3 regions of the Paenibacillus odorifer genome follow, and region 2 is predicted to be linked to each of the others. Evidence: predicted binding sites of a transcription regulator. Region 2 holds the regulator's gene; each other region holds the start of a gene.
The links. The regulator LexA, encoded in region 2, represses DNA repair genes until DNA is damaged. The targets are predictions, from matches to a motif close to CGAACATATGTTCG.
Positions count from the first base shown of each region.

Region 1: addB (helicase-exonuclease AddAB subunit AddB) is a predicted target of LexA. The motif match lies at 5,079-5,092, and genes of this name have one in related genera.
Region 3: PODO_RS10350 (YhjD family protein) is a predicted target of LexA. The motif match lies at 5,628-5,641, and genes of this name have one in related genera.

Region 1 covers NZ_CP009428.1:5,244,821-5,255,241, forward strand. Annotated here, with positions in the region: gene addA (helicase-exonuclease AddAB subunit AddA) at 1-1,432, opposite strand, end outside; gene addB (helicase-exonuclease AddAB subunit AddB) at 1,435-4,947, opposite strand; gene PODO_RS22990 (class I SAM-dependent rRNA methyltransferase) at 5,651-7,075, opposite strand; gene PODO_RS22995 (Na/Pi cotransporter family protein) at 7,175-8,161, shown strand; gene PODO_RS23000 (energy-coupling factor transporter transmembrane component T family protein) at 8,216-9,046, opposite strand; gene PODO_RS23005 (ABC transporter ATP-binding protein) at 9,043-10,421, opposite strand, start outside.
Region 2 covers NZ_CP009428.1:3,798,896-3,809,316, reverse strand. Annotated here, with positions in the region: gene glnA (type I glutamate--ammonia ligase) at 1-309, shown strand, start outside; gene PODO_RS16560 (DUF8580 domain-containing lipoprotein) at 1,132-1,821, shown strand; gene PODO_RS16555 (DUF5316 domain-containing protein) at 2,244-2,447, shown strand; gene PODO_RS16550 (cupin domain-containing protein) at 2,482-2,973, shown strand; gene PODO_RS16545 (MBL fold metallo-hydrolase) at 2,974-3,756, shown strand; gene PODO_RS16540 (hypothetical protein) at 3,805-4,383, opposite strand; gene PODO_RS16535 (hypothetical protein) at 4,603-4,983, opposite strand; gene PODO_RS16530 (L,D-transpeptidase) at 5,136-5,474, opposite strand; gene lexA (transcriptional repressor LexA) at 5,652-6,278, opposite strand; gene PODO_RS16520 (LysM peptidoglycan-binding domain-containing protein) at 6,530-6,943, shown strand; gene PODO_RS16515 (DUF896 domain-containing protein) at 7,053-7,262, shown strand; gene PODO_RS16510 (hypothetical protein) at 7,312-7,833, shown strand; gene PODO_RS16505 (HAD family hydrolase) at 7,868-8,653, shown strand; gene PODO_RS16500 (FixH family protein) at 8,916-9,341, shown strand; gene metH (methionine synthase) at 9,521-10,421, shown strand, end outside.
Region 3 covers NZ_CP009428.1:2,445,176-2,455,596, reverse strand. Annotated here, with positions in the region: gene PODO_RS10385 (hypothetical protein) at 1-109, opposite strand, end outside; gene PODO_RS10380 (S8 family peptidase) at 276-1,523, shown strand; gene PODO_RS10375 (class I SAM-dependent methyltransferase) at 1,515-2,324, opposite strand; gene PODO_RS10370 (GntR family transcriptional regulator) at 2,525-2,896, shown strand; gene PODO_RS10365 (ABC transporter ATP-binding protein) at 2,893-3,783, shown strand; gene PODO_RS10360 (hypothetical protein) at 3,783-4,466, shown strand; tRNA gene PODO_RS10355 (tRNA-Leu) at 5,401-5,484, opposite strand; gene PODO_RS10350 (YhjD family protein) at 5,667-6,113, shown strand; gene PODO_RS10345 (hypothetical protein) at 6,210-6,428, opposite strand; gene PODO_RS10340 (hypothetical protein) at 6,544-6,861, opposite strand; gene PODO_RS10335 (xanthine phosphoribosyltransferase) at 6,963-7,535, opposite strand; gene PODO_RS10330 (YkvI family membrane protein) at 7,732-8,853, shown strand; gene PODO_RS10325 (AAA family ATPase) at 8,840-10,421, opposite strand, start outside.

The sequences.
Region 1 (10,421 bases), 1.4 Mb from region 2:
GATCATCGATTTGGTGTGAGCCAAAGCTGCGGTATTTATCCAGGAATAGCCCCGGCTCCGCCAGACGGAATCGATAGATACTTTGCTTCATATCTCCGACCATAAACCGGTTACCGGGTGTTTCACGGGATATTAGCCGCACAATCTCCTCTTGCACACTATTCGTATCCTGATACTCATCCAGCAGAACCTCATCGAATTGAGCACGGTATTCCATAGCTGCATCAGAAGGCAGGGAATGACCGGGCGTAGAGTCCGGATGGCGTAGAATTTGCAGACAATAATGCTCCAAATCACTGAAGTCGACTAGACCTCTTCCTGCTTTTTCAATTCTATAACGTTCACCGAATGCTATCACTGTCTCTGCAAGCTCTGCCATCAATGGAGCCGCTTCGTTCAGCTCTTTCAAAAAAACCTCAGGCGGACGGCCAAACAATGCTTTCTGAAGATCTAAAATACTCTTCTTCACACTGTCGCGCAGTTCCTTCACCATCTCCTGCAGTCCAGGATCTGTCGAATCCTTCTTACAAGCCTTTAATTTCCCAAAATATACTTCCATGAAAATATCATATAATTCTGCCCAAGGTCGTTCGTTTACGGCATCCTGCAGTGCATTTACCATCTCAAGATCAGCGGTTAAATTCTCAGCATAGGGTGCCGGACCGCCCGGCTGCAGTGCAATCTCCCGGCCTTGAATCAGCTGACTGGCTGCGCCCGCAAGTGTCAGCTTCGCTTCTTCAAGAATGCTCAGCACCCATGGCGTTCCACCCAGACTTTCGGTGTCTGGCAATGAGAAATCAGCTGCAGTATTACGGAGCCATTGCGCAGGCCAAGGATGGCTGCGGGCATAATCATGCAATCGCTGTATGAGCGCATGCACTGCATCATCACTGCGTTCACCACTGAACCAATCAGCTAGCTGCACAAATATGCTATCCTCGCCATCCGCACCTACCTCACCGTACTTTTCCTCCAGCAACTCTTCGAGCAGCTCCTGCCGCATCATCTCCGCTTCATGCTCATTTAATATGCGGAAACCCGGATCAATCGGAATCATTTGATAATAACGCCGGATCACTTCCAGACAGAAGGAGTGTAACGTTGTAATCGAAGCTTTGCCCAGCAGGGATAGCTGACGGCGCAAATGGTCTTTCTCCCCATTCTCCTCCAGCTCCCGATCAAGGGCTTCCCTGATCCGCTGCCGCATTTCGGCAGCCGCAGCTTTGGTAAACGTAGCTACTAATAGCCTGTCTACACTGAAGCCGTTCTCTTCCTTACTGATTTTTCGAATAATCCGTTCTACCAGCACCGCCGTCTTACCGGAACCTGCTGCCGCAGCAACGAGGATGTCATCACCGCTCTCCGCAATGGCGCGCCACTGGTCATCACTCCATATACTTCCTTCCGGTTTCGCTTCTATTTCAGCCTTCATACTCAAGGTGTAGTTCCTCCTTTGCGGGACAGCAGATCCCATATAACGTCCTTCCCTGGCTTACCCAGATTGTTATAGCTGTTGCCTTCCACAGCTTCATCGAACTGGCAGACAGGTCTAAAGGAACAGATTGTGCAGGCGGTCTCCTGCCCAATTCGGTACGGCTCAATCGCCACATCACCTTCTGTAATCCGTGTCCCGATATCCGAAATTGTCCCTCTAACGGAGGATAATAGATGACCCCACTGCTCTGGTGTAGCTACTGAAGCACTGCTATAAAAGCTGCCGTCAGCTTTTACTGCTACAGGCACGATAGAAGAATACCCTTTGTCTAAAGTGGTATCCATCAGGGAGACAACCTCACGATCTGCTGTAAGTAGTCCTTTCATCTTGAAGCGTTTCAACAGCTCTTGCTCAGCCTGTTCCTTGTTCATCCCATTGGATGAGGTCAACAACGGATCATGCACATGGAAATAAAGTGTGCCGGCTGGAAGTGCCGGCTGCCCCAGCCATTGCTCCGAATATGTTAGCAGCACATCCAAATAAGTCAGCATTTGCAGCGATAATCCATAATACACCTCATGCAGCTTGAGATCCTTTTGGCTCGATTTATAATCAATTACCCGCAGAAGAATTCCGTTCTCTCCACGGGCCATATCTACACGGTCAATCCGGCCAACAACCTCCATCACGCAGCCATTTGGCAGCGTAATCCTTAAAGGCGGCAACTCCTTATCCGGTCCAAAGTCCAGCTCCAGCCCTACTGGCTCAAAGCTGCCCCGGCGGGCGTGCTCGCCCAGAATCACAGAAGCACGTCCAACAATATTCTTAAGTTTACGGGAGATGTACCCGTAACGTTTGGAGCTCATTAGGATTTCACCCTGCAACATCGGAGATAGCCGCTCTACTGTCTCACTGGCCTCACGCCGACATTCATCCGGAGACAAGCTGCCCCAGCCCCGTCCCTCTTGTTTCAGTCTTATCGCCATATCACTTAACGCAGCATGGAACAGCTGTCCAATATCAGGTGCTTGCAGCTTATATAGCTGACGCTCCTTCAGTCTTAGTCCGTAGGACGCAAAATGGGAAAATGAGCACGCAACAAATTTCTCCATCCGGGACACACTGCCCCGCAGTGTTGAGCCACCATACAATCTGAGGCTTGTGCCACGCTTTAGCTTCGTTCCCTCATTACGATAGAACAGTGAGCTTAGCAAACGTTCCAGTTGAAATTTACGATCTTCGTTCTTAGTAAACCAGTTATACACATCCCACCATAGCTCCGGAATTTCTGTCCCCTGGCGCCACTGCCGCAGCTGCATAATCAATGCGCGAAGACTCTGTTCTGGTTGACCAATGAAACCGAGATGAATAGGATTTCCGACTTCTGCCGGTAGTCCCGCAGGGGGAAGTGCTGACAAACTATGCTCTTGAACCCTTGGGAACATTCTATGCAAATGCCGGATAACCTCAGAGGGAAGGAGAGCTTTGCCCTCATCATCCGCTGTAGCGTAGCTAATCCAGAGCTTTTGACTTCCTGTCGTTAGCGCATTATAGATCAGAAACCGCTCGTCCAGCAGTTTACGAGAAGCGCCGGGAGCAAGCTCCATTCCAGCATTCTCTAGTACGGAGCGTTCACCTTCCGAGAGAATTCCATCTTCCTTAAACTGCGCAGGCACAACACCTTCATTAAATCCAAGCAAAAAAGCGTATTTAACCCCTGTTGGGCGAGTCCGATCCATATTGCCGACCAATACTTGATCCAGTGCGGGCGGAACTAGTCCCATTTTAAGCTCAGCAAGTCCTGTCTCTAGAACTCCGGTGAACACTTCAAACTCAAGTCTTTCATTGCCCATCATTTCTACTATCTGATCTAGCAGATCAAGTACCGCACCCCACAACTGGCTATGTTCCCTAGCCTTCTCGGGTTGGCCCTTCTCCATAGACTTAACACTGAGTTTCTCCAGCTTTCGTGCAACATCCGTCTCTTCAAGCAGCTTGTACATTGCCGTACATAGTTCAAGGCCGCTACGGCTTTTCTGGATTCGTTTCTCAAAAGCAAATAATGGTCCTGTTATACTAGCACGGCATCGTTCCATAGTAGCAAGCAGTTCATCATCCATCTGTCTGCCGCCTTCCAGCGACAAGCTAGGAATACCTTTCCATGAGCGGCCATCCGTCCAGCGATACCCTTGAATCCCACAAGCCAGCACATAGTTTTCTAAAGCATCCATATCCTCACGTGTAATACTACCGTCTAGCGGAAGCAAAAGCTCCGTCTTTACGCAACGGAATACATCCTCGTAACGCCAGCGACGACGCACTACATCCAGCGCGGAACGTATAAATTCCACTAGCGGATGATGCAGCTCATTTACCTTCTGGTCCAGAAAAAATGGCACTCCGTAATCTTGGAACAACGGTTGGATCAGCTGCTCGTAATCGCCAATATTGCGCATCAATACAGCCATTTCGCCATATTTTGCACCTTCATCACGCGCCAGTCTAGTCATTTCGAGCAGTGCTCCCTCAACCTCTGCTCTGTGCGAAACTGCGGCGCCTATGGATATAGCCTCTCTTGCCAGTTCATCCGCACCTATCCAGGCCTTCCGGCGATCATATCCCCGTTCAAGGTGAGCAAGTACTGGACTTTCTTCAAAACGCGGAAGAACCGTTGGCTCCAGCAGCTCGTCCCACACATCAATGCCCAGCTCTTCAGCTATTCCACGCAGTTTAATGTAAGTAACCGCAGTGGGGTGAAACAATTCAAGCTCATTCAACTGATCTCCATATGGGTAAGGACGATCAATTGTAAGCGAAACGGTCAGCTTCGAAGCTTGCTGCATCAATTCTCGAAGCACTACGAATTCCTGCGGAGTAAATCCATGGAATCCATCTACCCAAATCTCCGCCCCGCGAATGTAGGAGGAATCAGGAATATGCTCAGCCAGTTCTGCTAAACGATCCTCTTCATCGATATAGAGACGTGACATTTCCTTCTCTAAATCGCTGAATACCAGCTGCAAATCATCCAGCTTACCCTCAAGAATAGGACTTCTTGCAATAGCTCCTCGCATAGCGGACAACTGCTCTTCTAAATCAGTGGAACCCAAACAGCAACGCTTCATCTCCGTGTGCAGTTGGTTCAGACGTTCCACAAAACCCGGTCTGTCTGCTGAGGCACCGAACAATTTCAGTTCCTCTTTGCGACGACTGATGATTTTGTAAATTAACATTTTCTTACCTTCATCACTGATTGGCAGACTTGCACTGCCACCAGTTTCCTGCTTCACACGATAGGCAAGCCGCGAAAAACTCAGTGTCTGCGCCCGAAGGCTTCCCTTCACATTCCCTACGGTCAAAAGCCCCCGTTCTGCTCCAAAAGAACCTTGCTCTGGCACAAGAATAATAATCGGCGCACCAAGCGGTTCCTTCTCTAAGGAAGAAGAGATAGATTCCCATATTTTTGTTGTCTTGCCACTGCCCGAGCGGCCTAGTAAAAAGGTTACCGACATAAATGATAGACTCCTTCCGTAGCGGAGAAAATATATAAATTACAAGGTGAAATATCCACCTATTGATTACACTCCAATTAAAAAAGTTCAGTGATTCCTCGTCCCTTCAGTATATCATAACCACACTAATCGGAACATGTGTTTGCTAGTATTTTCTAATGTTTTACAAAGGATAACAGCTACGAGTACAAATAAAAAAAAGCAAACCTCCGGATTTTGGCGGCTTGCTTTTTAGAGTGTTTAGTTTGTTTTTAATGCCAGATGTGCAACGTTAGATTAGAGCTGCCAATGTCAGAGCATATGGTCAATGTTAGACTGTTCGGCGTTCAGTGCTCAGCGTTCAGCGTTCAGCGTTCGTCATTCGGCATTCGGCATTCGGCGTTCAAATTGCACATTTTCGGCTAGGCTTGTTTCATTAATTACTTACGGACCCAGGAGCCGTTATTCGTGGATTCAGTGCTGTTTTGGCAACTTTTCGGACCCCATTGACGCTATTCTTCGAAAATGTGTTGCATTACGGGTGTTTTAAGAGCAATAGCGCCTTTGGGGTCCGTAAGAATTCAATAATAGGCTGTTTACGCTAAATAGAGTCATCTGAGTCCGTTGGCAACTACTTGCCTTACAGTCGACTCACGGCCACCCTACGTCCAGCCCTTTTATCCTATTTGTTACTTGGCACTGTAAACCTTTTTGACCTTCAGGCTTATTTTTTACTCCGCACTTCAAAAATCGCAAACTTCAGATAGTGTCCTTCATTAACGCCAAGTATTTGTGGGTGGTCTTTGCCTGCGGCCCGCCATTCCACAAGTCTCAACACCTTGCCAGCATCTTTAGCTGCATCGGCAATCGTTTCGAGGAACAGATCTGGCTGCATATGGTAAGAACAGCTTGCGGTAACCAAATAGCCGCCTTCGTTCACCAGCTTCATCCCGTGCAGATTGATATCCTTGTAACCACGGCAAGCGCCAGCTACTGCACTTTTGGTTTTGGCAAACGCCGGAGGGTCCAGGATGACTACATCCCAAGTTCTTCCTCCACCTGCCGTCATCGGCTTGGATGTGTCGGTTTTGGCTGTTTTGCCTCCGGATTTAGGATTTGTAGCAGCTGCTGCCGTCTCTGTTCCACTTGCAACTGTCGCCCGTTCAGAACGTTCCTCTAGTCCTTTAACCTGATTCCGTAGATATGCAAAAGCATCATCCACTACGAATTCAACACGATCGCTAAAGCCGTTCAGCTCCACATTCACTTTGGCACTCTCAATGGCGTGAGCTGAAACGTCAAGGCAGGTTACTTTTTTCGCGCCATACTTGCAGGCATGCAGCGTGAAGCTGCCTGTATGTGAGAAGCATTCCAGCACTGTCGCACCGTCCCAATAAGGGAACGTTACATGTTTGCCGCTCTTATTAACTGGTAAGGTCTGTAGTGAACCCTCCTCAGTTTCAATTTCCTGTAGCGTAATGCCGCTTCGTCCTCCCCAGCCTTTCATGAGCGGAGCAATGGAAGCTCTATTCTCACGTTGGTCAAAGAAGTAACCTGTCTTCTGGCCTTCTTCAATATCAACGACCAGCTTCAGGCCATTCTCACTCACAGTTACATGCCGTGGACATTCCCCATACAGCAAACCCGTTGTCTGCTCCATACCTTCAAGCTCGCGCACACTAACATCACTGCGCTCATAGATTCCGCGCGGTGCCATAACCTGCACCAATGCTTCGACGATTTCTGCACGCCGCTTGTCCATTCCGAGCGTAAGCAGCTGCACAACCAAAATATCTCCGAATCGATCTACAATAAGCCCCGGCAAAAAGTCCGCTTCACCATAAACTAAGCGATAAGCATCCGCACCCGGAAGGAACCGATTTCTGTGTTGCAGACAATTCGCAAACCGTTCTGCAAAAAAGGCTGTGTCCATGATCGCAAGCGGTCCCTGTGATACAATTCTTACCCGAATCTGTGAGGCTGGATTGTAATATCCCACGGCCAAAAATCGGCCCTGATGATTAAGGACATCTACTAATCCCCCCGTTTCCGGATTTCCTTCTACCGATGCGACTTCACCTGCATAGACCCATGGATGGCCCTGTTCCAGTCTTTTTTTGCGATTGCGTTCTAAAATAACCGATGGCAATGACTTCAACTCCCTGTTTTTCTAAAAATGTTTTTATACATGTCCCATGCAATACATTCATATATTGGTGTACAACCCTCGTCCAAAGGAGTATGCCCTATGTTCAGTGATTTGCTGTTCCCTATCATATATGGTCTTGTTATCTTTCTAGCCGGCATGAAGCTGATGGAAACTGCGTTGTCCAAGCTAGCAGGCCCTCTATTAACTACAAGCCTAAATAGAGCTACCTCAACACCTATCAAAGGAATGATTGCCAGCAGCCTGTTGTCCGCCTTACTCCAGAGCAGTACTGCTGTAACGGTGTTGACTATCGGCATGGTCAATGCCGGCCTGCTCACCTATGCCCGCACACTTGGCATTATCTTGGGCAGTAACATCGGCACCACATTAACTACAGAATTGATCGGACTTCAGATCAATACCATGGCCACGCCCTTGCTGGCAGCCTCGCTCAGTTTGTGGGCAGCGGCAGTTATTGCAGGCGAACTGCCGCCTACATCGCGAGTGGCAGAGCTCTGCCACAAAATATCCCCGCCACTGCAATTTATCAGTCTGGCTGTATCAGGCTTCGCCCTCGTCCTATGGGGGATCGCTGTCATGCAGTCTATCGGCGGAACACTTCAGGAAAGTGGCTTATTCCTCTGGTTCCTAAACCATGCCGCTACAAGTGCCCTATGGGGGCTCGCCGCTGGAGCGTGCCTAACAGCCCTGCTCCATAGCAGCGCTGCTGTCATAGCTATGGCTATGAGCATTGCCGCCTCGGGTGCCATGCCGCCTGAGCTAGGTATAGCCATAGTGCTAGGCGCCAACGTAGGCACCTGTGTCACAGCGGTCATCGCTTCCATCGGCGGCACGCCATCCGGCGTCTTCGTCGCTTGGTCCCATGTTGCGCTTAATGTAGGCGGTGCACTACTATTCTTGCCCATGATCGGGCTGCTACAAGCAAGTGCAGCATGGATTGGTGGAGGCCCTGCTTCACAAATCGCCCACGCCCAGACCATTTTCAACGTAGTCTGCTCACTTCTAGCACTGCCATTATGTTACCTGCCTATATGGACAAAACTGGAAAAACGTCTTCAGTCTTAGCTTAAAGGTACCGTTTTTTTATACCCCAGCTTTCCACAACTGTACTATTATACTTCAATCGAAAATATTATAAAACCGCGAACCGTCGTAAAAAGTGATCACCGTCGAGAAAATTCCAATCAGCGCAAACAAAGCCAATGCAAAATAATCGTCTCTCGTGAACGGGCGACTGCTATACCAAGTTCGTTTTGTCTCAGTGCCAAAGCCGCGCAGCTCCATAGCGGTACTGATATTTTCAATTCGCTCGATACTAGTCAAAATTAGGGGCATCAGAATCGAAATGATATTTTTTAGCCGCTTAGGCAGCTTTTCTTTTCTGGAAATATCTATTCCCCTTGCTTGAGCAGAAAACGATATATTCTCATAATCTCGTTGAATATCCGGAATGTACCGCAGAGCCAGCGATACAGAATATGCAATTTTATAGTTCACTCCAACTCTGTTTAAGGATGCTGCAAATTCACTGGGATGGGTCGTTAGAAGAAACAATAGTGCCATTGGAATGACCACTGCATATTTGAGGGCAATATTGAATTGATAGAATAGCTGCTCCCAAGTTACCGTATACCGGCCTGCAATGTGCATAATATCATGACGTGTACCGTAAACACGTACGCCCTCCAAAGGAGAAAAGATAAAGATAGCTATATGATTAAGCAAAAAGAAAATCAAGATGAAATATAATACGAAAGCATAATCCTGAAATTGGACTTTGGAAATTCTAAAGGCAAGCAAACTAAATAACAGCATCACAATTAGACATCTTGTATCATATGTAATCATCCCCGTCACAGACCACACTACAAATAAAATCAACTTAGTAGCGCCGGTAAGACGGTGAATAGGTGAATCCTGCTTCGTAAAAGTTAACATTTTGGCCTTCATCCGCCTCGGCTCCTCCTATCATACGCAATGAACCTTCTAACGAACTCCTCAGGTTGTTTCAGTTCAGCTTTTACAGCTAGGGCAAAAAGCGAGGTTTCTTTCAAGTTCGCTTTTTTTACCACATCAGTATTCGTTAATATTCGCTCAGGGCTATCATCCGCAAGCTTCACGCCATCAGCTAACACTATAGCTCTATCGGCATATTCCAGCATCAAGTGCATATCATGCGTGATCATAATGACCGTCATCCCCTGCCCCCGCAGCGTCAAGAGAAATTCCATCATTTCGTTATAATGCCTGTAATCCTGAGCAGCAGTCGGCTCATCCAAAATGATCACTTCCGGCTCCAGTACCAGAATAGCGGCAATCGTAACCCGTTTCTTCTGGCCATAACTAAGCGCCGAGATAGGCCAGCTGCGAAAAACATAAAGTCCGCACACCTTCAAGACTTGATGGACACGTTCACGAACGAGCTCCTCAGAGCAACCTCGGAGTCTAAGTCCTAGAGCGACCTCGTCATATAAAAGTGTCTTAGAAATCATATGATTGGGATTTTGCATAACAAAACCAATCCGCTCTGCCCGCTCCTTAATCGTGTCCTGAGCAATATCGCGCCCATGCATCCGTATCGATCCGGAAGTAGGTTTATAGAAGCCACAAATAAGCTTGGAAACTGTAGATTTTCCAGCTCCATTTCGCCCCGCTATACAGACCATCTCTCCTTTATGAACACAGAGATTGAGCTTATCTAGCACCTGCTGATTTTTTTCGTATCCAAAAGAAATATCGCTAAGCTCGAGGATGGGTGGGCTATCCAGCTTATCCTGCCGTGCCTGATTGCACTCATACCAGATCTTAAGTTTATTAGAACACGCCTCCAACTGTATATCGTTCATATGCTGCGGATTCATATTTGCTGTAATCGAACATCCGGCATACTTTAAAGCCGTTAAATAGAGAGGTTCCCGAATGCCAACTTCTGAAAGTAGGGTTGTGCTCAACAGTTCTGCAGCCGGCATATCCGCCACAATACATCCTTCATGGATCACAATAATACGATCCACTGCCCGATGCAGCACCTCTTCAAGACGATGCTCGATCATAATAACGGTTTTACCTGTCTCTTTATGCACTCGATCAATAAGCTCAATCGCTTTTATACCGGTATAAGGATCTAAGCTTGCCAGCGGTTCATCAAAGAGCAGGATGTCCACATCACCTACCAGAACACCTGCCAAGGTCGTTTTTTGCTTTTGTCCACCCGATAACTCTTGAGGAGAAGAAGCCAGAAATTCGTGGATATCCACCGCTCTTGCGGCAGCCGCCACTTTACTCTTCATTTCTGTCTGCTGAACCACATGGTTCTCTAGACTGA
Region 2 (10,421 bases):
CCATACCTCGCACTTGCTGTTATGTTGAAAGCAGGGCTAGACGGAATTAAGCGTAAGCTTGATCTTCCAGCCCCAATTGACCGTAACATCTATGTGATGTCTGAGGAAGAGCGTATTGAAGAAGGCATCCCGAGCTTGCCATCCGATTTGAAAGAAGCGCTAAGCGAAATGATCCGCAGCCATGTAATTACCGAAGCTCTCGGCGAACATGCGCTGGCTCACTTCTACGAGCTGAAAGAAATCGAATGGGATATCTATCGTACACAAGTGCACGAGTGGGAAAGAAACCAATACATGACTTTGTACTAGAACCTTTAAACCCTTGACACCTTTGGTGTTGAGGGTTTTTTTGTTTGGGCAAAATAGTGGTTTTGTAACCATCAATGATATGTCTACGAAAAATGCCCGCGAAATGCCCACAAATAGCTGAGGTTAAGGTTATTCGAGGATGTTTTACAGGTGAATATCAAAATTGGCATATTGTTGATTAACAATTTTAACGTGTAAGAAGTTGTTCATTTATCATAAATAATGGGATATGATTTGATATAGAAGAATTAAATGCAGAGACGGAGGAGTGAATTTGGATATAGTTTGGTCAAACTTAATATTAACTTTGATAATTTTCGGGATATTAGTGGTTTTGATTTTTAAAGGTATAAGTTTATTAGTAAGAAGTTATAAATCAAAAAAATAACTCTTCAGACGAGTCTGCATAGTCATGACAGATATTGGTTATATTCCCGCATCGCTCTGACTTTAAAAGGATTTATCAAAGAGTGTTGACACAAATCTGAGTTACAGATCATTAAGGATGGCGATTTACAGAACCACCCCGCGGTTGGCTGTGAGTCGCTATATTATTTTTTTCTGAAAATGTTATAAGTAAAGTGTTTCGTGGAATTTGTCTTTTACTTAATTGATGTGTCGTCTGCCTATTAAGATAGCAGGTGCCCGAATCGTCCGGGAACAATTTGAATTTCGAGCACAACTCCATAGCTGTAAATAAGAACGAGTCGATTGTTTGAAATTTTTCAATCCGTAGCAATAAAAATGAAGAAAAGGTTTGAATAATAAGAGGATACGTTAGTCATGTGGGTAATAACTATTATAGTAATAAGGAGGTGCGTAATGAAAAAAATATTATTAACTACAGCTACTAGTATTCTTCTGTCTGCCTCAATTCTCGGTGCATGTAGTAACAATAAAACAACAAACGAGGCAGAGCCTACAGCGTCAAGTGCAGCGCCTACGCCAGTTGTCGAAGCTACAACCACTCCCGAACCTTCTGCTACTCCTTCTATGGAGGCGCAGGAGTCCGCCAGTCCGGAGGCCACTGATCCTCTAGCATCCGATCGACCAAAGACCAAAGCATTTGGTGAACAGGAGGGAGGGGTCTCAGGGCAAGAAGGTACACTTGGGCAAGGTGATGGATATTCCCTGTATGTTTTTCAGGGTTTCACACTAGACTCACAGTCTGGTCGTTTATCATTAACTGAGGATCCAACCTATTATGCCGAAATTGAACACTTGCCTGCCGGTTACGATCTCACAGCTTTGAAGCAACAGGGACAAACCGAGCTTTCTGCAATTGGTAAAGCAAACGACCATAGCGGGGAACTAATTGAACATCCTCTAGGTTTTGCAGAATTATATCTACAGGCTACCAGTGATAAGGGGATAGAAGATTATATGGTCTGGAAAAATCAGGCGGGGGAAGCTTTTCTTTTTCGGATACACAATCCTAAGGGTGATTCGTCGAATAACTTTGCACCTTGGGTGATGGTTTCACTGGCAACACTTGAACTTGAAAGGAATTAAGTGTAAACAGAACCGAAGGGGTTGTATGGAGTAGAAGAAGTGTGCCATAACCATAATCAAAAAATGGTTGTTGGCACACTTCTTCTTTTTGGTATCTTACTTCATTTGAACGCCAATTTCCATTTGCTGAGGTTGCAAATTTCGCGTATGAGCCCGGTATAGGACCCAGCAGACCTTATATGAAGCTTTATCCCACATTTTGGATACTAAAGGACCCCATAGTCGCTATTGGCATTAAAAACACTCAATATGAGCCTCATTCTTAGGAATAACGTCACTGGAGTCCGAAACCATGCTCCAAAGGCTGAAAATAAGCAAATAGCGTCATCTGGGTCCGAAAGTCATGGCGCGTAGCAGAGGAATTTAATGTTAAAATATCTTATATATAGATAACTAATTCTTACCTGCGAAGGAGTAAGTTCATGCAAATTTTTATTTACATAGGCTTGGGATTTTTTATAATTTCAGGTATATGTGTTGGAGCCTTCACGACAGGTACACAACAAAGAGGTAACTTTTATTCGGAATCTAAGCAAGACCGTAAAGCTAAAAACAAAGTAGCGAATGGGTCCGCTTTAGGTGGTCTTATTTCATTAGCTATAGCTGGGATTCTTTATTTGTTGTAATTGAACGCAAAATATAAGGAGGAGGAGTGTGCAGATGGTAAAGATTTTTAATGAAAATACGGTCTCATTTACTCAAAAACAGTCCCCGATCCCAGAGTTTGCTTGGCATACGAGTGAAAGATTAGCTGAAATGGTGGGCTCCAAGCATTTAGTTTTTGATATCAGATCTTTAGATCCTGATAAATATTCTTATCCTTATCATTTTCATAGAAATGCTGAAGAGATATTTGTGATTTTAGCGGGAAAAGCGATGTTAAGAACGCCTGAGGGTATTACGGAGGTTACGGAAGGAGATGTAATATTTTTCGAAATGGGACCGGAAGGGGCGCACCAGCTTTATAATCATACGGATGCACCATGCAGGTATCTGGATCTCCGAACGAATCAGGGAATAGATGTTTGCGAATATCCAGACTCAGGCAAAATCAACATTTTGCCTTATCAAGAAATCTATCAAGCGGATGAACAGGCGGATTATTATAAGGGAGAAGAGCATGTAAGGGAAAAATGGAATGGGGGAGCGTAATTGGTTAAAGATCGTTGGTTTACAGTAACGGAAATTGATCCGACCACCTATGCAATCAGTGAATATGGACATTGGGAAAAGGTGCATTCTTTTTTACTCTTGGGGCAAAAACAAGCCGCGTTAATTGATACGGGATTAGGTATTGATAATATAAAAAGAATAACGGATCAGTTAACGGATTTACCTATCGCTGTCATAACTACACATGTGCATGCAGATCATATTGGCAGTCACGGACAATTCGAGACAATCTATGTTCATAAAGAGGATGAGGATTGGCTGATTAACGGAATAAAAGGCTTGTCCCTTGCCCAGATTCGAAAGGATATGAGTCGAGACATCACCCTTCCTGTTCCTGAAACCTTTGATCCTAACACCTACATACCTTTTCAAGGGAAACCAACGGCTCTTTTACAAGAGGGGGATGTGCTCGACATAGGTGGGCGCGAAATAGAAATTTACCACACACCAGGTCATTCGCCAGGTCATATCAGCCTATTTGATCATGCCAACGGATATCTGTTTACAGGTGATTTATTGTATGACGTTACGCCAATCTATGCTTTTTACCCTTCGACTAGTCCGGCTGATTTAGTGGCATCCTTAGAGAAGATTACAGAAATTCCAGGGGTTACCCAAGTATACGGCTCTCATAATACGCTGGGTCTAGATCCATCTATTTTGCAAGGGGTCAAAAAGGCAGTTCGTGAGTTGCGTGAGCAAAAGGTAGTGGCACATGGTACGGGTATTCACCAGTTTGATGGGTTCAGTGTGCAATTTTAGTTCTTTCAATGTCGAAAACAAATGAGAGGTGTGGCGATAACAACTTAATTATTCAGATACGATTGACCTGAAGAGTGCATGCAATTGTTGTACTTGGGAGTAAGCTTCCTTGTACTGGTTGTCGGATTGTTGAATAGGCAATAAACCCGGCAAGAAGGAAATACAATACACAGGCGTTTCTTTGCTGTTCATATATATTTTAAGCGTGAGTTCTTCAATCACATTAGCTTCTTCATCAGCTTCCTTAAGGACGTTAATATCTGCACTAGTTGCAGTTGTTTTGCTGTTTTGTTGTCTTTTGGAGACTTTTGAAAGGGTAAGTGCGTTAACCACAATCTCGGATCCCATTACATTATCGAAAGAGTATAGCTTTGCTACTGCTTTTTTGTTGTTCTTCGGATTTCTGGCGCCTATTGCTAATTTTTTATTAGGTTCGTTAAGTGCGATCAAGTGAGATTGATTGGGGGGAATGAATGTTTTGGTGAAAATGATGTTAAAGGATGCAGCCGCATTAACTAGCATAGAAATATCAGATGAAGTGGATAGCGTTTTCAATTTTATAATGGCGGCACTTAGAATTAAAACAACTCCTAAAATAGCAAATAAGTACACTAAGATAATCAGCATATAATCACCTCCCAGTTATCTCATTAGACTCAAATTGTTGCTTATTGAAAGATATGCCTGAATGATCCCCACTAGTATCTTTTAAAAGGGAAATTCGTGGAATTATAGGATCGGCTTCGGAATTAGCCCAAAAAAAGCACCCGGAGAAACCTGCCGATTCTGCAAATGGCGCAAAATTGGGGGTTGCTGCAAGGGTGCTTTTTAAGGTAAGTATATAACCTATAGAAAATTGAAGGCAGTGATATGATCGGTATAAACAATCAGCTGTTTGTACTCGATCGGAGTCCCATAACTAGCATAAGGTCTTACAGTAACGTCATTGAGGACAACAAAGTTATAGCTGAAATTTTTATCAGGGTGTTCTGCTCCCAAATAAGATATGTATTCGTCTACTATTACATCATCCATCAAAGATTTTAAATCAAATACATCCTCTTTGTTGGAGACGGCTGGAGAGACGATTCCCTGAATGCTGCCAAAAGAGGTGAGCAAATTCACTTTTTTTCCACTAGCTTGTTCATCATTTAAAAGTAAACCGGACAGCTTACCCAGTGCATCGACTTTAAAATCGACGAGGGTTCTAATTTTTGAGTTATTCAAAACTAAACACATCCTTTTCAATTTGCAATCCTGTTAACAATATTCGACATATAATCACCAAACTCCTAGTATGCTAATGAAAAAATACTTACTTATGTAATGACCCCCATTCTGTATATGGTGATTTGGGGGTTGTGAGGTCCTCAGCGAATTCAATTCCTTATCGTTACTCGTGTTCCTATAGGGACGATAGCTGCGAGTGTTAACACATCCTCGTTGTACATCCGGATACAGCCGTGGGATACCTCTTTCCCAATGGAGGAAGGATCATTCGTTCCATGAATCCCGTAGTGTGGTTTAGACAGTCCCATCCAAAAGGCACCAAAGGGACCACCTGGATTGGGTTGTTTGTTAATAATCGTGAATTCTCCCACTGGGGATTGGGTTAACATCTTACCAATGCCGACAGGGAAACCTCTAATCACAATATCATTGTCCAGAAGATATAACATTCTTTGGGTCAGATCTACAATAATTCGGTAATTTGGCATTATGCACAACACTCCTTTCTAATTAGGATATGAGCAGAACGCCTAAACGGTTATTCATAGAAAATGCCCATTTTAGCGAACGAGAACAAATGTTCGTTAGTGGTTGAGAAAGCAAAATACACAGAAAAAAGGCTGTTCCGCATTTGCGGAACAGCCTTTTATGGTAGGAGTGCATACTTAGTGGATATCTCGAAACAATCCGATGACTCTTCCGAGAATAGTTACGCGATTAAGGCGAAGAGGCTCATAAGCTGGATTCTCCGGCTGAAGCCGTATATGATCACGTTCCTTGTAAAAGGTCTTAACGGTTGCTTCATCTTCTTCAGTCATGGCTACAACGATATCTCCGTTGTCCGCTGTTTGTTGTTGGCGAACAATTACATAATCACCATTCATAATGCCAGCATCCACCATACTATCACCCATAACTGACAGCATAAATACTTTGTTGTCACCTACATAGTGAGTAGGAAGTGGGAAGTAATCCTCGATATTCTCTGTAGCAGTGATAGGTACCCCGGCGGTAACTTTACCTACGACAGGAATCCGTGAGATGGTCTGGGCGAATTGGTGAACATTCTCTGAATCCTCTTGGCCTAGTAATTCTATTGCACGTGGCTTCGTTGGATCTCGACGAATAAGTCCCTTCTTCTCAAGCCGGTCCAAATGACCGTGAACTGTGGAGCTGGAAGCAAGGCCAACAGCTTCTCCAATTTCCCGGACGGAAGGTGGATAACCCTTGCTGCGGACTTCGCTTCGTATAAATTCCAGGATCGCCAGCTGGCGACTTGAAATCTTTGACATTGGAATCAACCCCATATAGTAATGTTTGGGAAAATTATAACATAGAACTACCGTTCGCACAAACATAAGTTCTAACTATTATAAATATTAATCTGCTAGAGTTAAAAAATGGTAGACGAATGATAATAAAATGTACCACTTGAGTCTCTCGAAAAAAAGAGAACAATTGTTCTGAAATAGTATTGAACAAAACACATGTTCGTGTTATTATGAATTCGAAAGTAAGAACAAGTGTTTGGAGGATGATAATTATGCTAAAATACAGTACATACCGCAGCATCTACGATAAGGCCCCAGTGGTTGAATCTTTAGGACATAATGACGTTGCCCGTAATTCCGCTAAGGTAAAAGAGATAACGGAACGTTTGCTAGGAGGGATGATTTCGTTGTTCCGTCAGGACTTCTTTATTAAGTTAATATTGATTATCGTGCTAGTATTTTCTGGCCTAACAGTAGTGGGAAATGTATTTGCAGGATCGACGACTATAATGAAGGAAGAGAAGCGGATTGTGGTTGAACGTGGAGATACACTATGGAGTATTGCCCTTAAGAATAAACCGGCTGATATGAAGACAGTTGTTTATATAGAAGGAATTAAACGTTCAAGTGGGATTAAGAGTAGTCAAATTAACGCTGGAGACATACTTACTTTACCTATTTATTAATTTTCTGAGAACATAATAGAATGACCAGTAGAGCTTGCAGGGAGTAGACCTTGACAAGCTCTTTTTCTCATGGCAGAGTTAGAATTAATTTATAGGGGGAGGGAAAGTATTGAATATTGATGAGTTGGTCGCGCGAATTAACGAATTGGCACGCAAACAGAAGAGCGTAGGCCTTAATCAAGAGGAAGTGGCGGAACGCGCCAAGCTTCGTGAAATTTACCTGGGGAATATCCGCAATAACTTCCGAGCACAATTAAATACTATTGAAGTAGTAGATAACGATGAGCATGAACAAGGTAACAAGGGGCTTAAACATTAGCTCGCTGTTCCTTTTCATAGATATTTCAGGATGACTAGGGGGAACGCACATGGCCCGTTCTTGGGAAAGAATGGTTCAACGCAACACACAGCAAATCAACAAGCAAAGAAAGAAACAAGGCAAGGATACGATTTATGCCTCTAAATCTCCTACCCAGAATGCCGAAGTCTTTAAAGGTCGCAACATTGCATTTCCGGTAGTGTTAGTGATACTTGGCACTATGTTTTGGGTAGTTGGTTCTATTGATCAGGCCAAAGGAAATGGCATGCTGGCTAATTGGTTGGGAGTAGTACTGTACTATTTGCTGGCAGCGCTATTGTTCTTCCGTCGTCCGTACTTGAAGGTGGAAAAAGCAAGACTGTCTACTATTAAATTCAATCGCGAACGCGGGCTTCCAGCTGCAGATATTGAGAAAATCACCCTTTCGCGTGGAGCTGTAGTCATTAAGCACAAAGGGAAACGTACGAAATGGATTTTCACAAGACTTATGAATCGCTATGATACTAATGCGATGAGTACACGATTAGAAGCATTTGCTAAAGCTCACAACATTGAAGTAGTTCACGAATAGAACTAGACCAGTTAAAGGGAGAGGGAGACCTGTAATGCCAATTTCTGCTGTACTATTTGACCTTGATGATACATTGCTGTGGGATGATCGGAGCGTCGAAGAAGCATTTCGTTCTGCTTGTGAAGCCGCCGGGGATACGATTGATCCACAAGAACTAGAAGTTGCAGTTCGTAAGGAAGCAAGTAGCTTGTATGAATCTTATGAGACGTTCCCATTTACAAAGATGATCGGAATTAATCCATATGAAGCACTCTGGGCTAACTTTACGGCAGGTGAACAACCAGAATTCCGTCAATTGGAGCAGCTTGCACCGGTATATCGTAAAGAGTCTTGGCGTCGCGGACTTGCAGCCTTAGGGGTGGAAGACGAAGCACTAGCTGAGACCTTGGCAACTAAATTCGCAGCAGAGCGCAGAAAACGTCCATACATCTATGAAGAAACAATGCATGTACTGGAGCAGTTACGGGGTCAAGTGAAGCTTTTGCTACTTACGAACGGCTGTCCTGCACTGCAACAAGAAAAACTAGATGGTGTGCCAGAGTTAATTCCTTTCTTTGATCATATTGTGATTTCCGGAAGCTTTGGTAAAGGCAAACCGGATAAGGAAATTTTCCTGCATGCTTTAGAGCTTCTTGATGTAACTCCTGAGCAAGCGGTTATGGTCGGCGATAAGCTTACAACGGATATCCGTGGGGGGCTGGCAGCAGGGTTGACCACGGTCTGGATTAATAGAAAAGGTAGAGCACCTAGTCTTGATATTCATCCGGATCATGAAATCAATCACCTTGAGGAACTTCTTCCACTAGTTCAATCCTTGTAAGATATACAGAGCTATTAGCTCCAACATAAAGACTTTATAAAAGCAGCGAGTTTCTGAGATCCTAAGAAACTCGCTGCTTTTCTGTACATACATACTAACATAAGGATTTCATTAGATTTTTAAGTAAATGATTTAAGTCACAAGTCTAATGCGGAATTGATGCAAAATACTGAAAAACCAATAATAATGTGTATAATAGATGGAGATGTATAACATGAATTGGTAGATTTTTATTATTCGATAATGATTGGGAGGGCTCCAAATGATGAGATCGAAGAAATTAGTCGCTGTATTATTAGGTGCAACACTTCTAGTACTAGGTGGATGTTCTTCAAATGGAACCAAGCATTCAGAAATACATAACATGAATATGAACATGTCTATGGAACCTATCAAAGTCGAACTACAATGGAGTCCTGAAGAAGTTGTTGTAAATCAAAAGGTAACCTTTGAAGCTGTGGTGACCCAAGATAACGAGGCAGTAGATGATGCAAAAGAGGTTCTGTTCGAAATTGTGAATAAAAATGATGAGGGACAGAAAATAGAGCTTAAGGGAAAGCTAATAGGTAAAGGAGTCTATCAAGCAGAAGGGACCCTTGAAAAGGAAGGACAATATAATGTCACTTCACATGTGACAGCCCGGACACAGCACTCTATGCCTAGCAAAGAGCTGTCTGTGAAACCATGATTCAAAGGTTCACAACGGTTGCTGAGCAATAACAGATAAAGCAGAGTGGAAAGGAAGGCTTTTCGAAATTCCTTTATTCTGCTAAACTTACTCTAATGTTTTACTGGGGGGACTATTAGTTGGCTAAATATACACTTGAGGAAAGCTTACAACAAAGGATTTTGATCCTTGATGGCGCAATGGGCACAATGATCCAACAGGTGCCTCTTACTGGAGAAGATTTTGGTGGCGATGAGCTGGATGGCTGTAATGAAATGCTGGTATTAACACGTCCAGAAGTCATTCAGACGATTCATGAGCAGTATCTCGAAGCAGGGGCTGATCTCATTGAGACTAACACATTTGGTGCAACCTCTGTTGTACTGGCGGAATATGATATTCCTCAGCGCGCACGTGAGATCAATCTAGCGGCAGCAGAGTTGGCCCGCAGAGCAGTAGACAAATATGACACACCTGACCGTCCGCGATACGTCGTGGGGGCTATGGGTCCAACAACAAAAACGCTCTCAGTAACTGGAGGCGTTACTTTCCAAGAGCTAGTTGATAGCTATGAGGAACAAGCAGTGGCATTGATCGACGGTAAAGTAGATGTTTTGCTGCTGGAGACCTCTCAAGATACACTTAACGTTAAAGCTGGAAGTATTGGTATTCGTAATGCTTTTGAAAAGACTGGCATCACATTACCGGTTATGATTTCAGGAACAATTGAACCAATGGGTACTACACTGGCGGGTCAGAATATTGAAGCATTTTATATCTCATTAGAACATCTGAAGCCTATCTCTATGGGCCTCAACTGTGCGACTGGTCCAGAGTTCATGCGGGATCATATTCGTTCGCTTTCGGAGATCTCCTCGGCAGCCGTGAGCTGTTATCCAAACGCAGGATTGCCGGATGAGAATGGACATTATCATGAATCTCCAGATTCTTTAGCTCGCAAGATTGCAGCCTTTGCTGAAAAAGGCTGGCTGAATATTGCGGGGGGCTGCTGTGGAACGACACCAGAGCATATCCGTGCGATGAAGGAAGCACTTTTCGAATATCCTCCACGCCCGCTGGCAGGTAATCATCCACCTGCAC
Region 3 (10,421 bases), 1.4 Mb from region 2:
GTCTAATTCTACGTTTCTTTCTCGTAGGAGCTGCTTTCGCTTTTTTAGCCGCGAGAACTTTGCTAGCCATAACTGCTTTCTTGTTAACTGGTTTTTTAATAATTGTCATTTAATTCACCACTTTCTTTTTAGGATACGTTAGTAAATGCAAGAATCGTAATGTTTGACCTCTCTTTCACCTACAAATCTGAAAATGTGTTAAATCCTAGTTTCATAGTTTCGTGTCCACTAGCTCTGCAGTGCATATAATACCTTCAAGAGGTGATTCATTACTAATGAACGGTCAAAAATGGCTAGAGCAATATCATTCGAAAATGCACCATTCTTTGAGAAAAAGAGTTCAACGTTCCTATCTTCCAGCACATAAGGCAAATTCCATTCCAGTTATCATTAAATTCAAACAAAAAATAACTACAGCCCAGCTACAGTCTTTACAAAACCATTTAAAATCCCACGACCTTCCGATCAGACATCATCTTCACCTGCTCAATTCGATATCATCCAAAGTTTCAAAGAACTGCCTGAACCGGATGTGCCGCTGGGATGGTATCGAAAAAATTTATTTGGATCAAGTCAAAAAAACATCCCTTAATATAGCGACACCATCCATTGGTTCCACAGCTGCCCAAAAGAAAAAGCGGCTTACCGGAAAAGGGATTAATATTGCTATTCTTGATACAGGGGTGTATCGGCACCCTGACCTGTTTCGCCCTGTTAACCGCATAGTTGCTTTTAAAGATTTTATCAATCATAGAACACAGCCCTATGACGATAACGGCCATGGAACTCATATCGCAGGGGATGCAGCAGGCAACGGTTGGATGAGTAAAGGAAAATACAAAAGCCCTGCTCCAGAGGCAGGGATAGTAGGTGTCAAAGTACTCGATAAAAATGGCGATGGATATGATTCCACAATCATTAAAGGAATTGAATGGTGTATTGCGAATCGGAGAAGACTTAATCTTCGTATTCTTTCGATGTCATTCGGGGGTAAGGTGAATCTTCCTTGTTCAGATGATCCGCTCTGCCAAGCTGTAGAAAAAGCAATTAAAGCCGGACTGAACGTTGTAATAGCAGCTGGAAACAGCGGACCGGGACGCAGTACGATCGAATCTCCAGGGATTAGTCCTTCAGCAATTACTGTCGGTGCAGTGGATGACCGTCGCACGCTCACGCAAGCGGACGACCGAATCACTTGGTTCTCCAGTCGTGGACCCGCACCGGGAGGAAGGAAGAAACCGGATCTCGTTGCTCCAGGCGAAACGATCATCTCCCTTCGTGCCCCACGATCCAAGCTGGATCGCGAGCTTCCTTATTTGCGGATAGCTAAAGATTACTTTGTGCTGTCCGGTACCAGTGTCTCAACACCTATCGTCTCGGGTGTGATCGCGCAACTACTCCAGATGAACCCTTCTCTTACGCCTAAGCAAGTAAAATCCATACTAAAAAAGAACACATTTCGCCTTAAACTAAGTCCTAACACAGCAGGATGCGGTGAGATCAATGCGCGGTTCTTATCGTAAATCCGCTTCTTTTTTAAAGGCAGTAATGATTGAAACCGACAATTCCTCTGTAAATATACCTGTTGGCTCTATTTCTAATAAAGCTGATTTCATATCATCTTCAAAACGTTCTAAGTTATCTCTAAATAATCGCTTAGAGGCATAAGACGTAGAATACAAATTTCCTAGAATAGAATCAACAGTCCAAGTGATGGAATAACTCGATAACACCTGTCTTTCAACATCTGTAAAACTGGATCGCCTTACAACATCCTCATGTCTTTCTTGTGGATGTCTATATGTACTGTTCCCGGCTATTCTTTCGTCACCCAACCAGCGTTTCACTACTTCATCTACCTTTTGTTGCCAAGGTAACGGTTCTTGTTGTTCATTAAAAGTATCAATTACAGCAATACCGCCGTTATCATCTAAACTGTGATAGAGAATTTCAAGAATGGATTCTCGGTCCATCCAGTGAAACGCCTTAGCCATCATGATGAGACGAAAGAAACCCCAGTCATTGGATAGTTCTTCCGCTCTACCCTGTTGCCAGCTAACATTCTCAACCCTGTTGTACTTTGATAACAGCTTTGCTTCTTCTAGCATCTCTAGTTCAGTATCTACGCCAACAATTTTTTCGAACCAATCCGTAAACCTTTGCGCTAACTGCCCAGTACCACAACCTAAGTCTAGCAACCGGCCCTCTCCGTTAAGTGAGAATTTGTTCACTAGATATCGAATCAGTGAGGACGGATATAGCGGGCGATATCTGGTGTAATAGCTTGCAGTATCTTTGAACAGATCCGGACCATAATCATTCATAGCTGAACTCCCCCTTCTTTTTTACCAAGGACAAAATCATAGCATTTATGTAATGCAAATAAAAGGCTATCCAGAGCATTCTGGGCAGCCTTTATTTATGTGGATACAGCCCAAAACAATTAAAAAATATTGACAATTAACTTCGTTGCATATATGGTTAATTACATAACTAACTAACCAATGGAGTTGGCGGTGAATACATGGGAAACTTAATGGATGATACACGACCGATATTTATGCAGATCGCCGAACGAATAGAAAATGACATCATCGAAGAAACACTGCTGGAGGAGTCACAAGTTCCTTCGACAAATCAGTTTGCTGTTTTCTACCAGATCAATCCGGCTACGGCTGCGAAAGGTGTGAATTTGCTTGTGGATCAAGGGATATTGTACAAAAAACGAGGAATCGGTATGTTTGTAGCTTCTGGAGCGCGTGCAGTATTGATGGAGAAGAGAAAAGAACAATTCTATGAACAGTATGTAGTAACCATGATCCGTGAAGCTGAAAAATTAGGAATTACGTTGGATCAATTAACAATTATGATTCAGAGGGGAGACAACAAGTCATGAATGAAGTCGTTGAAATCAAAGGATTGACTAAGTCATACGGAAATGTCACTGCCATCCATGAACTCAGTTTTTCTTTGGAGAAAAATAAGATATACGGGCTACTCGGCAGAAACGGTGCAGGAAAAACCACAATAATGCATATGATCACAGCTCAGCTTTTCCCTACAAGTGGTGTCCTGAACGTATTTGGTGAACATCCGTACGAGAATAACCGGGTTCTCAGGCAGATTTGCTTCATTAAGGAAAGCCAAAGGTATCCGGACACGTACCGAATCATCGATGTACTGGAGGTATCCGAATTATTTTTCCCAAACTTTGATCGGGAATATGCTCACTCTTTAATCAAGGATTTCAATCTGCCATTAAAAAGAAGAATAAAAAAGCTGTCCCGAGGTATGCTCTCGGCTGTAGGAATTGTAGTAGGTCTAGCCAGCCGTGCTCCACTTACCATTTTTGACGAACCCTATTTAGGTCTTGATGCAGTAGCTAGAAGCCTATTTTACGATCGCCTAATTGAAGATTATGCTGAAAATCCACGTACGGTTGTTTTGTCCACCCATTTGATCGATGAAGTAAGTCAGCTTTTAGAGCATGTTATCGTCATCGACAACGGCAAGCTAATTATTAACGAAGATGCTGAAGCCCTTCGCGGGCAAGCTGTTACGGTAATCGGCGCGACAGCAAAGATCGAAGATTTTATCGCTGGCAAACAAGTCATTTCCCGCGAGTCTTTTGGCGGATTGCTTACAGCCACCATTATCGGCTTCAACGTGAAGGATCAAGCACATGCTGAAAAGTTAGGCTTAGAAATCTCACCTGTATCTTTACAGCAATTAATTGTTCATCTCACAAATAAAAAATCTCTAGGAAAGGAAGTGACCGTGTAATGAATCCTACGGCAGGTATGTTAAAAATGCATTTCAGAGATAAGTGGTTATGGTTGTATACGCCTTGGGTAATCTTGTTATCCAGCTTCTTGGTAAATGTCATCGTCGCTTCTTTCCTCCAAGAACCGATTTATACCGGCGGTCTGGTTTCTATCTTCATTTATATGTTAATCACCGGTATACTCATTTTGGTGCAGACCTTCCCCTTTGCTCTGGGCTTAAGCCAACGAAGAACGGATTATTTCATAGGCACTTCCTTAATGGCTATTATAACTAGCGCCGTCTACTCAATTCTCCTCTACCTGCTCTCCATCATTGAAAGCAAACTGACAGGTGGCTGGGGTTTGGAACTACATTATTTTCATTTGCCCTATTTAAATGATGGTAATGCCCTCGAACAGCTATGGATGTATTTTGCGCTCTTTCTGCATATGTTTTTTCTGGGGCTAATGATATCCAGCATCTTCCGGAGATTTGGCCGAAGCGGTTTGTTCATTTTCTCAGGGGTTACGTTTATCCTGTGCAGTCTCGGCGTATTGTTAATGACCTATAATCAGTGGTGGGTAGACCTCTTTAACTGGTTTGCTGGATATACCGCATTTGAACTTGCCTTGTGGTCCATGCCTCTGACAGTCGTGTACGCTCTTTTATCGTTTTTGATGCTGCGTAGAGCAACCGTGTAATTCATTATCCTATAAAAAAACAGGTGTGTCCCAATTGCAATGCAATGGTTGCTGGATGCACCTGTTTTATTTCGGGTCTTAGACTTTGATCTAGACAACAAACTTCATTGGATTCAAGCATAGTTGCGCGCGCGAAGTTGCTATGGGACTCAGCGGGTTAAGTAGCGTAGAAGCAAAATTCAGTGTCACTATTGCAGATAGCGAAGGACCAAAACACAGATTAGTATTTCGCCAATCTGCGCGTACGAAGGCGCTATCGGACTCAGCGGGGCGAGTAGCTTAAAGCAGAACGTAGTGCCTCTATTGCAGATAGCGAAGGACCAAAACACAGATTAGTATTTCCCAATCTGCGCGTACGAAAGTGCTATCGGACCCCGCTGACCTTATTCGCAGCTTTAGAGCACATTTGGATTCCTATCGGACCCCACAGTCGCTATTGGCATAAAAAATGCCAAATTCGATCCTTTTTCCATGCAATAGCTGCACTGGGGTCCGATACTTTGCTCAATAGGTGATAAATGAGCAAATAACGTCAGCTGGGTCCGTAAGCCTTAGGTGATGATGATTCCGCGGGGCGATTAGCTTAGAAGCAAAACACAAATTAGTATTTCTCCAATCTGCGCGTACGAAAGTGCTATCGGACTCAGCTGACCTTATTCGCAGCTTTAGAGCACATTTAGATTCCTATCGGACCCCACAGTCGCTATTGGTATAAAAAACGCCAAGTTCGATCCTTTTCCTATGCGATAGCTGCACTGGGGTCCGATACTATGCTCAAAAAGCGATAAATGAGCAAATAGCTTCATCTGGGTCCGTAAGCCTCAGGAGATGTTTCTTAAAGATTTCTTTCGCTTAAGCACTACCGTCTGCTGAAAAGCATAAAAAAAGGATTATAGAACTGCTGCTAGAGCAGTTCTATAATCCTTCTTAGCTATGCGGTCAAGAGGACTCGAACCTCCACGATATTGCTACCACTGGCACCTGAAGCCAGCGCGTCTGCCAATTCCGCCATGACCGCGTATTATAATGACTCGCTTATTGCGGTCACAAGATAGATCATACCACGCTGAGAATCCAACGTCAATATATTTCCGTCATTTTCTTATCATTCATTAATTTATGGATAATTATTGCTTTTGTTGCCGAATATAAGGTATAATGAGAACAAAAGTTCGCATAATATAAATGAGGTGATTTATAATGGCGACTACGAAGCTAAACACATCCATTATTGATGAAGAAGTAACTAAAGAAGAACTGTCCCTGGTCAGAAGCTATTTGCTGCTAACGTTTATTCATAAAGTTTTCGAACGCGACTGCCGTGTAATCAGTAGAAGCGGCCTGTTTAAGACCCCTCAGCTATATATGGAGCTCGTATCTGGTGCCACTAAGAAGACGTCACTAATGCTTCAAGAGGTTACGCGCGAGCTGAGCTCCCATGATTTGAAGATTACTACCGTTCGCCAAGATCAGCGAGGAGTCGAAGCATTATATTCCTGCAGAGGATTTCAAGGAGAGATGAATATATTATGGCCAGGCTTCCGTAGAGAAATGATGCTGCGCATGCGCGCGTATCTTGGACTGTCCACAGAACTCTCCATACTCTCCAGAGAAGAGAATGCGTCTGAACTTGCTCTAACTATATAGTCCCAAATGACATTACAGAAATAGCTCCCGCCCAGTAGGGCGAGGAGCTGTTTTGTATTATGAAGATTATTACTGCGGATATTATTACTGTAAAAATTATATATTATCCGGATCTTGTCTTGGTTCACTAAATGGCTGGAATAAATAATTGCGATCCAGCTTCACTACTCGTCTATTCTGACGACGTATCATCACCTGAGAATCATCCCATGCAAGAACTATCCCTTTTACGTCGTTACTTTCCAAGCCATCGCGCACTACACGAATTTTCTCACCGGAAATCCGGTAAGCATCCAATTGCTCATCGCTAATCATCATTAATCCCTCCTGTCATAGCTTGTCCTATTTAGTCTCAGAAAAAAGACCCAAATGATAAATCATCTGGGTCTCATGTAGGCAATTAACGACTTGCATGTCTACTAAAGCATTCTTATATCAGCGCTTCATTCTTCTCAAACCAGAAGTCAAGAACTTTAGCGGACATCACACGTTGCTCCAGATACTCCACTTGGTTAGTAGTGAATTTTTCCCTCCAAGGAAAGGATAACTCTTCACACAAACCTTTGATTGTCAGAAGCTCTGACCAGGCTACATAGCGTTTGTACCAAAAAAACTGAGGATGTTCAATCATATAGGGATACAGATCGTCGAATTCCGTGTGTTTGCAGTCCAGCGCACGCTCGAAATGATCCTTGGCCTCGGTTAATTTATCAATAAAAAATTGTTCAGTCACCGGTTCTTTCCCCATTGTGACGCCTCCTCCCTATGTCTAATTTTTATTATAAAGGAAAATCCATAGGGTGAAAAGCAGTTGTTTAAAAAATAGGCCTGTTCTTATTGCCAATTAGGTTATTCCCCAAATTCGATGGTGCCTCCATTTAGAGAGGTAATTCTTACGAGTGACTCCAGACGAATGCCTTGCTCTCTGATCGTCCGAGCCCCTGCCTGAAAGCTTTTTTCAACTACAACACCAAGACCAACTAGCTCAGCGCCAGAACGTTGAATGATCTTAATCAACCCACGCGCTGCATCACCATTGGCAATAATATCATCGATAAAGAGGATTTTATCCTCTGGAGAGATAAATTGGCGAGACAACATAATATCAGTAACGATACCTTTTGTAAAAGACGGAACTCTTTCGCAAAGCGCATCTGGATCAGCTAACAGAGTTTTTTTGCGGCGTGCAAAAACTAGCGGCACCTTTAATTCATACGCGGTGGCAAATGCCACGGCAATGCCCGAGGATTCAACGGTCACAATACGTGTAATTCCTGAGTCCGCAAACCTCCCGGCAAACTCCCGTCCCATTTCCATCGTAAGCTGTGGATCAACCTGATGATTTAGCAGTGCATCCAGCTTCAGTACTTCATCCGAAACGACGACACCTTCTTCCAAAATCCGCTGTTTCAACACTTCCATGACTTTGAACCTCCAATACCCTTTATAATCGCAGACATTCCGTACAAATTAATCACTCATCATAAAGCAATTACGACGGAAGTCATGTCCTACTGATCCTCATCATAACCTGTACTATACAGAGTACACAAGGTTATCCTGCATAGCACTCGTTATGATTTTTCTTTAGCTTCGTAAAACTATTAGGAGGGGAGCCATGAAATCACATGTCCGAACATTACAGATCGCTTTCACTTATATTGGCACCATTGTAGGAGCCGGATTCGCCACCGGACAGGAAATATTAAAATTTTTCACACGTTACGGGCACTGGGCAGTCCTGACCATCCTGCTCTCAACTATATTGTTCATATGGCTGGGTACAAAAATGATGGTCATTGCTCGGCGAATAGAAGCGGAATCCTATGAAGACTTTAACCGCCACCTCTTCGGGGAACAGGTCGGAAGCACCATCAGTTTGTTCACGATGGTCGTCCTGATCGGAGTAAATAGTATTATGCTTGCAGGGGCCGGCGCTATTTTTCAGGAGCATCTCGGACTTCATTATCAGACTGGACTAATTATCACGTTGCTTGGTTCATACTTTCTGCTAAAACGAGGGATTTCCGGTATTCTGCAAATGAACAGTATTGTTGTACCTTTAATGCTTACTCTGTCACTTATCATTATTTTTAATACTTTTCAAATTCCGGGAGCTGGACGGTTCCTGTTCCTTGATAACGATCGCTCTCTCTTTGGCGCATGGATGTCACCGCTGCTCTACACCGCCTTTAATTTAGGGATGGCACAAGCTGTTTTAGTCCCTATGGCTCGTCACACAGAGGAAGAAAAATCCCTTGTATGGGGCGGTATTATTGGGGGTACCGGGATTGGTTTTATGTTGATCGCCGCACATTTCGCAATGAGCTCACAGATGCCAGGGATTCTCAAATTTGAAATTCCGATGGGCAGCATCGCCGTCCGGTTGGGTACTGTAGTGCAAACTATATATCTCCTGCTGATCTTTTTGGAGATCTTCAGCACTTTTGTCGCCGATATTTATGGAGTAGCTGTACAGCTTAAGCAACGGCTTCCCCTATCAACCGCATTGATTACACCACTTCTGATGTTGGTCTGCTATTTACTGAGCCAGTTTGGCTTTAGTTCACTGCTCTCCGTGTTCTACCCAATCTTCGGAGGTTTATCATTGGTCTGGGCTGTCAAGCTGCTGCGCACGCCATGGTCCTCTCCACCAGGTAGTAATACTTCATCGAACTCAAAGGAGAAGGGGAACAGTCTCGTATCCGTAAAACCAATCACCCGAACTACACGGAAATAACCGCTGCTGTAGGAATCATACGTGCTGCCGCTTCCGCCACATGCTTGTGACAGGTCATCATCACAATCTGGCGGGAGATCGACAGTTCTCCAAGAAGTCCAAGCGCAGCATGAAGACGAGACTCATCAAAGTTAACGAAGAGATCATCGAATAACAGCGGCAGCGATACTTGCCGTGACATGGTCTCTGCCAATGCCAACCGGATGGCAAGATACAGCTGTTCTGCCGTCCCTCGGCTGAGCAGTCCGCTGTCTAGTAATCCCCCATTCTTATGTTCAGCTTTCAGCTCTTTATGCCCCAGTGTCATAACAACCCTTTTATATTCCCCTTCCGTCAGCTTGGAGAAATAATCTGAGGCAAGCAGTAATACCTGTGGCTGCTTCTCCTGCTCATACACACGACGAGTTCGCCCGATTAGTTCGGCAGTTATCGCTGCCACTGCATATTTATCAGCCACGATCCGCAAGGCTGCTCTCTGCTCTTCCAGTTGCTGAATATCGGAATCCTCCACGCAGCGCTCCTTCAGATACTCCCTTTCCTGAAGCAGCTTGCCTCGCTGCTCCAGCAGGGTGTTCCAACCCTCTTCCTGCCGTTCCATCAACTCTTCAGCCAATGACCGCTTCAGCTGCAATGCTTCCGCATCATGATGATTTAATAATTCCAGCAGAGCAGTAACTCGCTCTTCCTCCCAACCACCGAACATAACAAGCTCCCACTGGCGAATCGATTTATTCAGATCACTGCGCCGCTGCACAGCTGCTGACCTGCGTAAGAAGTCTTCTCCACCAGTCGCCCCACCTTCTTGTATCAGAAGCTCACGCTGTTCTCTCAGCTCACCTAATATCCTGTGGCTCTCCTTGAGTTCTTCATCCACATCTTGCAATCTTGACTGCATAGTTTCCCGGCGAATCAAGTCCTTTTTCAGATCATCCCACGCTCTTTTTCGCAGTTCCAGCCAGCTTAGTAAGGATAACGCAGATATTCGTTTCCCCTCTTGCGGATCTATTTCAAAACCAGCTGCCGCTACACCAGACTCGTCGCCAAGATCAGCACCCGACTCATAGATAAGTGTGAGCAGCTCCTCCTCAAACATGTTACATTCTGCTTCCAGCTCCTTCAATCGTAAGGAGAGTTTATTCTCTTGGCGCAGCAGCTCATTCCCTTGTTCAACCATAGCAAAAATATCCGGCAGTCCTTCAGGGGATAACCCTTCAGGCAGCCTGCGTTGGCGAAGCCATTCTTCATATTGCTCAGCAGTTTCCGTAAATGCCGCCTCCGCCCGGTGCATTTCTTCAGCGAGCAGCTTCTCTTGGCCTGCCAGCGTCTCCAGCTCCGTGCGGCAGGCATCACGCTCCGCGGCATAGCGTTCGATACGCTGCCGCCAAGCTGACCAAGCCTCCATCAGCCTGCGAAGCTCCCTCATGGAGGCCTCCAGCCCGCCTGCGTCAGGGCTGGACCCCGGGGCGGCCGTCCGCCGCCCCGGCACAACGCTCTCCGGCTCCGCCCCGGAGAGCAGCTGCCCCCGCAGCCGCAGCATCTCGGCTGCGGCTGCGCTGACGTCCCCGCCA